2 regions of the Peribacillus sp. Bi134 genome follow, and region 2 is predicted to be linked to the other one. Evidence: riboswitches for the same ligand, from Rfam matches in the RefSeq annotation. Region 2 holds a riboswitch; the other holds the start of a gene.
The links. Region 2 has a riboswitch for S-adenosylmethionine ahead of LQ188_RS15305 (methionine biosynthesis PLP-dependent protein). Riboswitches for the same ligand answer to the same signal wherever they lie in the genome.
Positions count from the first base shown of each region.

Region 1 (6,346 bases), on a different contig from region 2:
GGCCAGCTGCTGGAGAAGTGGTACTGGTTTATCCCCTTTGGTAGCAGGAATGGTAAAGAATAAAACGATCATGGCAATCAGGCCGAATAGGGCGATTCCGCCAAAGACGGATTTCCAGCCGAATGCATCCGTCATGATTCTTCCGAGAGGTACGCCAATGATAAGGGAAGCTGTAAACCCCATGACAACTGTCGCAATAGAACTTGCTTTTTTATCTGGCGGAGCAAGCTTAGCGGCAATATTCAGAGCGGTGACTACAACCAATCCTGCACCAAGTGCCATGATTATGCGTGCAAATAGAAACGGTCCAAAGCCTGGTAATAGAAAGGCAAGCAGGTTGGACACTATGAATAGTCCAAGGGAATACAACATTAATTTTCGTCTGTCTAAACTTGCTGTCAAAGCCATTAGAATGGGTGTACCGATTGCGTAGACAAGGGAGAAAATTGTAATGAGCTGTCCTGCGGCAGCAAGGGTAACTCCAAGAGAATCCGCAATCTTATCCAAAATTCCGGATATGATGAATTCGGATGTTCCTACTAAAAAACTGATTATCGCCAACATGTAAATTTTCCATGTATTAAGCAAAATAGATTCACTCCTCATTAATGATTATCAATTTTATATAAAGATATATCGGAATATGTTAATATGTATGGATAAAAAAATAAACATATCGCGAAATGTCGAACTGTTAGGGGGGGGAAATGAACCCAACCCTCTAAGGTACGGATCAGGTTCATTTTCATACTTCTTCTTTCAAGAAATCAGTAATTTTTGAGATTGCATCTTCATCTCGTTTGTAATACGTAAACTTTCCTATCCGCTCCGTTTTAATCAATCCTGCTCTAAGAAGCATCGAGAGGTATTGAGAGGCCGTGGACTGGGTCATGTTTAATTTTTCCGTAATCTGACTTACGCAAACGCCGGTTTCCTTCATGTCTATTCCCTCATGAGGGGTGAAGTGGAGTTCAGGCGCCTTGAGCCATTGTAAGATTTGCAACCTGGATTCATTGGATAATGCTTTAAATATCTCGATTGTTTTCATACATTTCATTATATCGAGAATTATCGATATGTCAAATGATTTTAACATTAATCGTTAATTTCATAAATCAAAACTTGATACCGTTATTCAAAAGAGCCATTAAAGGAATGGAAATGTATTATTGCAAGGACCTAATCGGCTCCCTAATAAGTGCTGCCGATTAGGTTATTCGAATCCTGTAAATCAGTATTAAAGTTTCCGCAAAAAAATCATTCCCACACTTCTTTTGCTACATCAACGACGAATTTCAGCTTTTCCCATTGCTGTTCTTCGGTTAGCTTGTTGCCGTGATGGGTGGAGGCGAAGCCGCATTGAGGGCTTAAGCATAATTGTTCGAGAGCAACGAAGTGCGAGGCTTCTTTAATGCGTGCCTTAACAGCTTCCTTGTCTTCGATTTCCCCATTTTTTGAAGTGACGACCCCCAGTACAACCTGTGCACCGCCATTTGGAATGTATTCCAATGGTTTGAAATCCCCTGAGCGTTGATCATCATATTCCAAGAAGAATCCATCCACTTTTTCTTTTGCCAATAAAGTGGGAGCGATACGGGCATAGCTTCCTTCAAACGCCCAAGTCGACTGATAGTTTCCGCGACATAGGTGGGTAGTGACGACAAGGTCTTCTGGTTTGCCTTCCAATGCTCCATTAATGACACGAAGTGCAAGATCAATTAACTGTTCCCTCGTATATTTTCCATCTTTGAACTGGAAATCTGGAGCTGAAAGTCTGGCAATATATACATCATCCAATTGAAGATAACGCACACCTGCTTCATAAAAGGCTTTCAAAGCATGCTGATAGGCTTTGATGATATCATTTGCATAGTCTTCGATATCAGGGTAGATGTCTTCATTATGAATACCTGCAGCAAATAATTGATTCGGACTGGGAATCGTTTGCTTGGCAACGGCACGTCCGTTCACGATTTTGTTCAATTCAATGAAATCACGAATGAAGGGATGTTCAGGATTGAATGAAACCTTCCCGGTATTGCGAACGTTATATCTCTCTGTTTCCACACCATCGAATGTGAGACCTTTTTCAGTCACATATCCCTCGATGCCATTTAAATGTTCGAGGAAGTCAAAGTGCCACCATGTTCGTCTGAACTCGCCGTCCGTAACAGCCTCTAATCCAACTTCAATTTGTTTATCGACAATCCGTTTGATTTCTTCGGTTTCAATTTCACGAAGGCGCTCTGCTGAAAGGGTACCCTCCCTAAATTGCTTTCTGGCAATATGTAAACGTTCCGGTCTTAATAAACTTCCGACGTGATCGGCCCTGAATGGTGCTTTCGTTAATGTGATTGACATGTTGCATTCCTTCTTTCCTTTTAAAAATAAAAAACCTCTTCTTAAAAAATAAGAAGAGGTGTTGGCAACAAAGCTATATACTCTTCTTATCTTCAAGTTTTTACACTTCTGGAATTAGCACAGTACATGAATAGTCTGTTGCTGAGGCATCAAAGGGCCAGTCCCTCCACCTCTCTGGATAAGAGTTGTCTATTAAATTAATTATGACTATACAGGTAGTTTTTACAAAGGTCAAGAGCTGGAGGTTGAATATTTAGAATATACCGTTTATTAATCGGACTGAAATGTTAACGGCATCAGGGAATCCGGCATAAGCTTTGAGTGGGGAGGGAATGCAAGGATGAGTCCATTCAAAAGTGGCATACCGATAACGGTAACTGAAGCCATGGTAGAGAGAATCATAAAAATGAAATCATCTGGTCAGGATATTAAAGTCGAGATTACGCCGAAGCATATTGTGCTTTCCGGAACGATGGAAGTGAAAAAAATGATGTTTAAGAAAAACGTAGCTTTCCGGATTACATTAAAACCGGTTCATGTGGAAAAAAGAACGATTTCATTTGAATTAGTGGAAATGGAACCAGTTGACAGGAATTTCATCAACCAAAGGATATTTAACAGACCGCCATTTTTTGAATTTGAAAAAAGAACGATCAAAATGAATGTTAATGCTTGGAACATCGTGAGAAAAATTCCGGTGGGCACAATTAAATCGTATGAACTTGTCGAAGGTGCATTGATAATGAAACTTTCTTTATGAGTTAAGGGATATTTTACATACAACCTTATCCGCAATCTATAAAGGGAGTGCCAGGTATGTTAGTGTTATTGTGAGATTGTCATGAAAAAAATGTGATTGATAAATCAAGCTCTTTAAAATATACTAAATAACTTGAAGTTTTGAGTTCTTCTGGGAATGAGGAGGATAATGATGGATCAAAAGATTTTGCCTGCTTCAGCAAGCATGAAGGATTTTGAAAGATTTCTAGAAAGTTCCTATGAAATAGGTGTGTTTCTTGATTTGCATATATCACAATTGAAAAATGTAAGTATGATGGCAAAACAACATAATAAGAAAATGATTTATCATGTCGATTTGATCCATGGCATAAGAAGTGATGAGTACGCGACAGAATTCATTTGTCAGGAATATAATCCCTATGGGCTGATTTCGACTAAATCAAGCGTTATATTGAAGGCGAAGCAAAAGGGGGTCATTGCCATCCAGCGAATCTTTTTAATAGACTCACATGCGCTTGAGAAAAGTTATAAGCTGGTGCAGAAAACCAAGCCGGATTATATCGAAGTATTGCCGGGCGCCATGCCATGGATGATAAAAGAAGTGAAGGAACGATTGCAGACACCGATTTTTGCAGGCGGCCTCATACGTACTTCGGATGAAGTCCTGAATGCCCTTGATGCTGGAGCTTCGTCGATCACCACATCCAAAACTGAATTATGGGATATCGTCTAATAGGGGAAAATTGAAAAAAATTACAGAAAAATAGATTAATTTTTCACAAAATATTGACAGCGTTTTCATAACCTAGTATATTTTACAGTACAAGTTAATATATGTGACGGAGACTAGGAGATTCACAACAGATCTATTCATAATTTATTTATGAAGATAGTTCTGCTGTGGATCTCCTTTTATTTGTTGGCAAGGTTTAATAATTTAACAGGGGAGGGGTTTTATCATGACTCCATTTTGGGGAGAAGTGTTAGGCACGATGATATTAGTTGTATTCGGAGCAGGTATTGGGGCTGGTTCATCCTTAAAGGGTTCCTATGCAAAGGATGCCGGCTGGATCGTTATCACGATTGCGTGGGGATTGGCGGTTACCATGGGTGTTTTTGCAGTGGGTTCCATAAGCGGGGCGCATTTAAACCCGGCGGTCACAGTAGGTTTTGCCATTATTGGAGAATTTCCATGGAGTGATGTGCCCGGTTACATCGTTGCCCAGATGATTGGCGCGATACTCGGCGCGACTCTAGTATTCCTGCACTATTTGCCACACTGGAAAGCTACGGATGATCCAGGAGCGAAGCTTGGTGTGTTCGCGACTTCACCTGCGATCCCGCACACATTTTCAAATCTATTAAGTGAGATGATTGGAACTTTCATCCTTGTTCTTGGATTATTATTTATAGGTGCCAATGATTTTACAGAGGGCCTAAACCCATTTGCAGTCGGGTTATTGATTGTCGTGATTGGGATGTCTCTTGGCGGAACGACAGGATACGCCATTAACCCGGCCCGCGATCTGGGGCCGCGCATCGCTCACTTTTTGCTGCCGATACCCGGTAAAGGCAATTCCAATTGGGGCTATTCATGGATTCCGGTCATTGGACCGATAGTTGGGGGTTCACTTGGTGCCGTTTGTTATAAAGCATTCTTTATGGGGGAAATAACAGCAGGATTTTGGTCTGTTTTGGGTGCAAGCCTGGTACTATTGATATTAGCCTATGCTTTTGGTAAAAAACAGTCACATGAATTGGAAAGCAGAAATATCGCCAGTTAAATTAAAAGGAGGGGCATACACAATGGAAAAATACATTTTATCATTAGATCAGGGAACAACTAGTTCGCGGGCGATTTTATTTAACGAAAAGGGGGAAATCGTCCATTCCTCCCAAAAGGAATTCACGCAGCATTTCCCTAAACCAGGCTGGGTCGAGCATAACGCCAATGAGATTTGGGGATCGATCTTGGCGGTGATTGCCGGTGTACTATCTGAATCCGGTGTAAAGCCAGAGCAAATTGCCGGTATCGGGATCACTAATCAGCGTGAAACGGCAGTCGTTTGGGATAAGGAAACAGGTACCCCTGTTTATAATGCGATTGTATGGCAGTCCAGGCAAACAAGTGAAATCTGTGATGATTTGAAGGAAAAGGGACTTAATGATCTATTCCGGGATAAAACGGGATTGTTGATAGATGCCTATTTTTCCGGAACGAAAGTGAAATGGATCCTCGATAATGTAGAAGGGGCACGACAAAAGGCGGATGAAGGAAAGCTGTTATTCGGTACCATCGATACTTGGCTGATCTGGAAGCTATCAGGAGGCAAGGCTCATGTAACGGACTATTCCAATGCATCCCGGACATTGATGTACAATATCCATGAACTGAAATGGGATGAAGAACTGCTCGAGATATTGACTGTTCCAAAGTCGATGCTGCCGGAAGTGAGGCCTTCCTCTGAGGAATATGCACGTACGATCGAATATCATTTCTTCGGCCAATCGATTCCGATTGCAGGGGCAGCCGGTGATCAGCAGGCAGCATTATTCGGCCAAGCCTGCTTTAATGAAGGAATGGCTAAAAATACGTATGGAACAGGCTGTTTCATGCTCATGAATACAGGAGCCAAGGCTGTCAGCTCCGAACACGGACTATTGACGACCCTTGCTTGGGGATTGAATGGGAAGGTCGAATATGCACTGGAAGGCAGTATATTCGTAGCTGGCTCCGCCATCCAATGGCTGCGCGATGGACTGCGGATGCTGCATGATGCCAAGGACAGCGAAGCCTATGCAAAAAGGGTGGAAAGTACGGATGGAGTATATGTGGTACCGGCTTTTGTAGGACTTGGAACTCCATATTGGGACAGCGAAGTGCGGGGAGCCGTTTTTGGTTTGACGCGCGGCACATCCAAAGAACATTTCATTCGTGCCACACTTGAATCACTTGCGTATCAAACGAAGGATGTCCTTGATGCAATGGAGGCGGATTCAGGAATCGAGCTGCAGACATTAAGAGTGGATGGCGGGGCAGTCAAGAATGACTTCTTGATGCAATTCCAAAGCGACTTATTACGTGTGCCCGTCGAGAGGCCTACCATAAACGAAACTACAGCATTAGGTGCTGCATACTTAGCTGGCCTTGCTGTCGGGTATTGGAAGGATCAAGAAGAAATCTCCCGGCAATGGGCGGTAGACAAAACCTTTAAACCATCCATGGAAGAGCAAGATAGTGAAA
Region 1 is NZ_CAKKLN010000002.1:585,309-591,654, forward strand. It holds gene LQ188_RS05800 (MFS transporter) at 1-588, opposite strand, end outside; gene LQ188_RS05805 (metalloregulator ArsR/SmtB family transcription factor) at 746-1,048, opposite strand; gene LQ188_RS05810 (5-methyltetrahydropteroyltriglutamate--homocysteine S-methyltransferase) at 1,258-2,361, opposite strand; SAM riboswitch class I at 2,445-2,546, opposite strand; gene LQ188_RS05815 (hypothetical protein) at 2,702-3,121, shown strand; gene LQ188_RS05820 (glycerol-3-phosphate responsive antiterminator) at 3,293-3,835, shown strand; gene LQ188_RS05825 (MIP/aquaporin family protein) at 4,062-4,886, shown strand; gene glpK (glycerol kinase GlpK) at 4,909-6,346, shown strand, end outside.
Region 1: it holds a riboswitch for S-adenosylmethionine, as region 2 does, so the genes downstream of both, LQ188_RS05810 (5-methyltetrahydropteroyltriglutamate--homocysteine S-methyltransferase) here and LQ188_RS15305 (methionine biosynthesis PLP-dependent protein) in region 2, are expected to answer to the same signal.

Region 2 (6,346 bases):
AGGGTCACTAATGATACGGAAGCGATCCGGGAATTATATGTAACCGTGCTCGCCAACTTCTTCTCGAGTACAATTAATATTTTCGGCGTTCTAATTGCTTTGTATATTCTGGATCCACGAGTCGGTACCATCGGTACGTTACTTATTCCGATCATCGTTATCTGGACGATGGTATACCGTAAATTCGCCTCGAAATATAATCACATCATTCGGGAACGGGTAAGCGATATTAATGGGATGATCAATGAATCCATTTCTGGAATGAGCATCATTCAGGCATTTGGACGTGAAAAGGAGACAAAGCAATCTTTTGAAAATCTAAACAGGGAGCATTATTCCTATCAAAATAAAATGCTCCATTTGAATTCGTTGACGGGTGGAAACTTGATTGGCGTCATTAAGGTTTTGGCGCTTATGGCATTCGTCTGGTATTTCGGCGGGATTTCCCTTACTGCCAGTTCGGCCATTTCCTTAGGGATGATGTATGCAATTGTTGATTTGATCAGCCGCCTGCTTCATCCGCTTCACGGAATCGTCAATCAGTTCGCTAATCTTGAACAGGCGCTTGTTGCAGGGGCGCGGGCATTCAGTTTATTGGATGAGCAGGGATTGGCAGTCAGTGATGAAAACATATCCAGATACAAAGGAAACGTACAATTCGAAAATGTTTCTTTTGGTTATAAGGATAATGAATATGTGTTAAAGGACATTTCCTTCTCCGCTAAACAAGGGGAAACGGTCGCTTTAGTTGGCCATACTGGGTCAGGAAAAAGTTCCATAATGAATTTATTGTTCCGCTTTTATGACAGCAGTGAAGGCCAAATTAAAATCGATGGCACGAATATATTGGATATCCCTCATCAGACGCTTCGTGAGCATATGGGAATCGTCCTTCAGGATCCCTATTTATTTACAGGCACCATCGCCTCCAATATCAGTCTGAATCATAAAGACATTACAAGGGAAATGGTTGAAAAATCATTAAGAGATGTCGGGGGGGACAAAGTGCTGAAGCATCTTCCTTTAGGGCTGGACGAACCCGTGATCGAAAAAGGCGGAACGCTGTCTTCCGGGCAGCGGCAGCTAATCTCTTTTGCCCGTGCTCTTGCATTCAATCCGGCCATATTGATTTTGGATGAAGCGACAGCGAGCATCGATACCGAAACCGAGGCAATTATCCAGGAGGGGATGGAAGTGCTGAAAAAAGGAAGAACGACCTTCATCATTGCACATAGACTTTCCACGATAAAAAATGCCGACCAGATTCTTGTACTGGATAAAGGGCGGATTGCTGAGCAAGGTACACATGAGGAATTAATGGAACTAAAAGGGAAGTATTATCAAATGTATGAACTGCAGGCTGGTCCGCATAAAGGCATGGCTGGTTGAACACAATTGAATAAGGGTGGATCATCAAGTTTAAACTATAATGAGGGTACCGACTTTTGGTACCTTCAAGCATAATTATTGATAATAGTAATCATTACGTTTAATATATACCTATACTGACGATGAGGTGATAATAGTGAAACAAGAAATTCATCCCGATTATCAACAAGTGGTATTCATGGATACCAACAGTGGGTATAAATTTTTGACAGGCTCCACGAAGACGTCCAATGAAACGATCGTTTGGGAAGACGGACAAACATATCCATTATTAAAAGTGGAAATCAGCTCGGATACGCACCCTTATTATACAGGAAAGCAGAAGTTTGCTGAAAAAGGCGGACGGGTGGATCGCTTCCTGGATAAATATAATATGAAGAATTGAGAGTCAGGCCATCGGGAAATCGATGGCCTTTTTTTATGACTGGGAAGAAAAAGAGTTAATAATGATGCAAGGAAAAAGGGTGCCCATAATTTATGAGGCACCCATCCTTTATTCATTTTGCAGCAATTGCTTCCCCTTTAGCAATATTGACGAGGGCCGCATCGAAGTCCTTGATTATATCGTCCGGATTTTCAAGTCCGACAGAGAGGCGGAGCAAGCTGTTCGTGATGCCCCGCTTTTCCCTTTCATCATCAGGCATGGCAGCATGGGACATTTTGGCCGGGTAGGATAATATGGATTCGACCGCTCCCAGGCTTACGGCAAATACAGGGAGCTCGACAGTGTTCACGAAGGAACGGAAGATTTCCTCACTTTCCAATTCAAAAGATAGGACCGCCCCTGCTCCAAGTGACTGGCCTTTCTGGATGGCGTGCTGTGGATGATCGGCTAGGCCGGGATAATACACTTTTTTCACCAAGGGCTGATCTTTTAAGTAGGCTGCAATCTTTTCTGCCCCTTTTTGTGAATGTTCCATTCTAACTGACAAGGTTTTCAAGCCTCTCATTACGAGCCAGGCATCTTGGACACCAAGGACCGCTCCAAAGGAGTTTTGAAGGGAACCGAGTCTTGCCGCCAATTCCGGATCTTTCACGACCGCAAGCCCAGCTACCACATCACTATGTCCGGATAAAAACTTCGTCGCGCTATGAAGGACAACATCGGCGCCCAGATTCAGCGGTTTTTGCAATGCGGGCGTCAAGAATGTATTATCAACAAAACTTAAGGCACCGGCTTTTTTTGCAATATCACATACAGCTTGAATATCGGTCACTTTAAGTAACGGATTTGAAGGCGTTTCAATGTATATGGCCCTGGTATTTGGCTGAACGGCCGCTTTGACGCTTTCAAGGTCCGTCATGTCAACGAAGGTATGCTCAATATTGAAACGGGTCAATACGCTTGTGACCATCCTGAACGTTCCGCCATACACATCTTCGGAAATGACGATATGGTCTCCGGCAGACAATAGCAGGAAGGCTGTTGAAATGGCAGCCATACCTGATGAAAAGGCAAAGCCGTGAGTGCCTTCCTCTAAATCGGCAATGATATCTTCAAGTGCCTCGCGAGTTGGGTTCCCGCTTCTGCTGTAGTCATATTTGCCGAATTGATCGATATCCGATTGATGGAACGTCGATGCATGCTGAATGGGGACGCTCACACCGCCCGTTGCCGGATCGAATTTATGTTGATTATGAAGTAATTTCGTTTCAAAGCTAAAATCATGACCTGTCATCGTAGTGCCTCCCTTTTTACATGTGCGAATGCTTGCTGCAGGTCGCCAATCAAATCATCGCTATCCTCGATGCCAACGGAGAAGCGAAGCAGGCGATTACAAACCCCATTTGCCGTTCTGACTTCAAGCGGTATATCGGCATGTGTTTGTGTGGCAGGATAGGTGATGAAGCTTTCAACCCCTCCAAGGCTTTCTGCAAAGGAAATTAACGAGAGCGATTGTAAAAATGGGTTGACCGCCGCTTCATCAATGATGCGGAAAGAAATCATGCCGCCTCTGCCGGGATACAATACATCAGTGACACAATCATGCTCCGATAAGTAATCTACAAGTATCTTGGCATTCTTTTCATGACGCTCCATCCGCAATGCCAGGGTTTTCATTCCGCGCATCAACAGCCAAGAATCAAATGGGCTCAAGACAGCTCCAGTACCATTATGATGGAAGGCAAGTGCATCACATAATTCAGCGCCGCTAGCAACGATCAGTCCCGCGAGCACATCATTATGACCACCGAGATACTTGGTTGCACTATGAATCACAATATCCGCTCCAAGCACGATGGGTTGTTGAATAAGAGGCGTGTAAAAAGTGTTATCAACGATTAACAATAAATTATATCGTTTGGCCAATGCCGCAACGGCGCTAATGTCCGTTTGCTGCATAAGGGGGTTAGTGGGAGTTTCGATGAAGATGGCTTTCGTGTGAGGAGTGATGGCTTTTTCGATATCCTCCAAACAACAAGTGTTTACATAGTCACACTGCAATCCCCATTTTTTAAAACCTTGTTCTAACAGACGATATGTACCGCCATAAAGATCTTCGCTGACAATCCATGCATCCCCGGATTTAAAAAGGGCGAGAATAGTGGAGATGGCGGCCATTCCTGAACTGCAGGCATAACCTTGGTCTCCTTTTTCCAGATCGGCGATGGATCGCTCCAATAGCTGGCGTGTAGGGTTACCAGTCCTTGTGTAGTCGAATCCCGTCGATTGGCCAATTCCTTCGTGACGAAAAGCTGTTGAAAAGTATACCGGCGGATTGACTGTTCCTGTCGCCGTTTCGCTGCGATTTCCTAATTGAGCAAGATATGTTTCAGATTTGTACATGGTTTTCACTGCTCCTTTGAGTTATATAAAATAAAAAAAAGTCTTCTTTAAGAAGAAGACTTTGATTAAGTAGGGACGAGTCATTCTTCTTATCTTCCAAGTTCACAAACTTGTGGAATTAGCACCTTTTCATTGGTTTGAAACAAATGAAGGTTGCTGAGGTGTCATCGGGCCATTCCCTCTACCTCTCTCGATAAGAGTTTAGATTATTCAATTTCTTTTGAATTTACTATATATACAAAATACTGTCAAGGACATTTTGGGAGTGATAATGCTTTGATGTTCATGACCAGGTCAATTGGAGCCTAGCGGTGCCTACACTTTATGTGTCTAAAAAGAATAATTGAATTTTTATATAAACATGAAGGGAACTTGGATTTTTCAGAAAAAATGGAAAGGGTCAGCGGGATATTTTTGCTTTAAAATAATAAAGTTTGTACAATGTATGGAGAGAAAGAATAATCCGACATTATTCATTTCATATGCAAAAGGTCTACAGTGAATAGTGCAAACATAGGAGGAGAACACATGGAATACAGAATCGAACGAGATACGATGGGTGAAGTGAAAGTTCCTGCTGATAAATATTGGGGAGCACAAACTGAGAGAAGTCGTAACAATTTCAAAATAGGTAACGAAAAAATGCCGATTGAATTAGTTCGTGCATTTGCATACGTTAAACAAGCTGCGGCAAAGGTGAACTATGATCTTGGTGATCTTTCCGAAGTTAAAAAGAATGCCATCGTCAAGATTTGCGGGGAAATCCTTGAAGGTACGCTTGATGAACATTTCCCGCTTGTAGTTTGGCAAACGGGAAGCGGCACGCAAAGTAATATGAACGTGAACGAAGTGGTCGCTAACAAAGGGAATGAATGGTTAAAAGAAAATGGTGAATCTGAAACCCTTCACCCGAATGATGATGTTAACAAGGCGCAAAGCTCAAATGATACTTTCCCGACCGCCATGCATATTGCAGCCTTTATGGAAGTCGCTGAAAAATTGGTCCCTGCCATCAAAGCCCTTCGTGATACATTCGATACAAAAGAAAAAGAATTTTGGGATGTCGTGAAAATTGGCCGGACACATCTTCAAGATGCTACTCCATTAACATTAGGACAAGAAATTTCCGGTTGGAAAGCGATGCTCGATAAAGATCTAGCGATGATTGAAGAAAGCAGCCAAAAATTATTGAACCTTGCTCTAGGCGGAACGGCTGTAGGAACCGGAATCAATACAAAAAAAGAATTCCCGGGACTCTCTGCCAAACAAATTGCAGCAGATACAGGATACCCTTTTGTCACATCTGATAATAAGTTCCATGCATTGACTAGCCATAACGAAATCGTCTACGCACACGGTGCTTTGAAAGCATTGGCGGCGGATTTAATGAAAATTGCGAACGATGTCAGATGGCTTGCAAGTGGACCAAGAAGCGGAATCGGCGAAATAGCCATTCCGGAAAACGAACCGGGCAGCTCCATCATGCCAGGTAAAGTCAATCCAACACAAAGTGAAGCGCTTACCATGATTGCAACACAAATCGTTGGTAACGATGCTACAATTGGCTTTGCAGCAAGTCAAGGTAACTTTGAATTGAATGTATTCAAACCAGTCATCATCTATAACTTCCTGCAGACGGTCAAATTATTGACGGAAGGCATTCATTCATTCAACGACAATTGTGCGGTGGGCATCACTGCAAATGAAGATAAAATCAAAGAAAATGTAGAACGTTCCCTTATGTTGGTAACAGCATTGAACCCGCATATCGGTTATGAAAAAGCAGCCAAGATCGCCAAAACGGCATTCAAGGACAACTCTACGTTAAAAGAAGCGGCGTTGAAATTGGAGTTCCTGACGGAAGATGAATTCAAAGCATGGGTCGATCCTGCTAACATGGTTAATAAATAATTAGTAGTGCCCTCCCTCTGGTATTAGGGAGGGTGTTTCCATGTGTTAAAATAATGGAATCTACAAATACTGAAATCATAAGTATCGGGAACAGGAGGAAAAACAATGTCTATATGCCCGCTTTGCAACGGTCTGAGAAAAATTCATGTGAAATGCCCGGAATGCGGCAGTGATCTTGAGGATAAAGGGAAATTCATGGACTACGCGGATGATTACAGTGCTTATATGGATATCGACATACTTAAAGAAAACGACGGA
Region 2 is NZ_CAKKLN010000006.1:305,876-312,221, forward strand. It holds gene LQ188_RS15290 (ABC transporter ATP-binding protein) at 1-1,389, shown strand, start outside; gene LQ188_RS15295 (type B 50S ribosomal protein L31) at 1,526-1,774, shown strand; gene metC (cystathionine beta-lyase) at 1,887-3,068, opposite strand; gene LQ188_RS15305 (methionine biosynthesis PLP-dependent protein) at 3,065-4,177, opposite strand; SAM riboswitch class I at 4,264-4,377, opposite strand; gene fumC (class II fumarate hydratase) at 4,706-6,088, shown strand; gene LQ188_RS15315 (hypothetical protein) at 6,194-6,346, shown strand, end outside.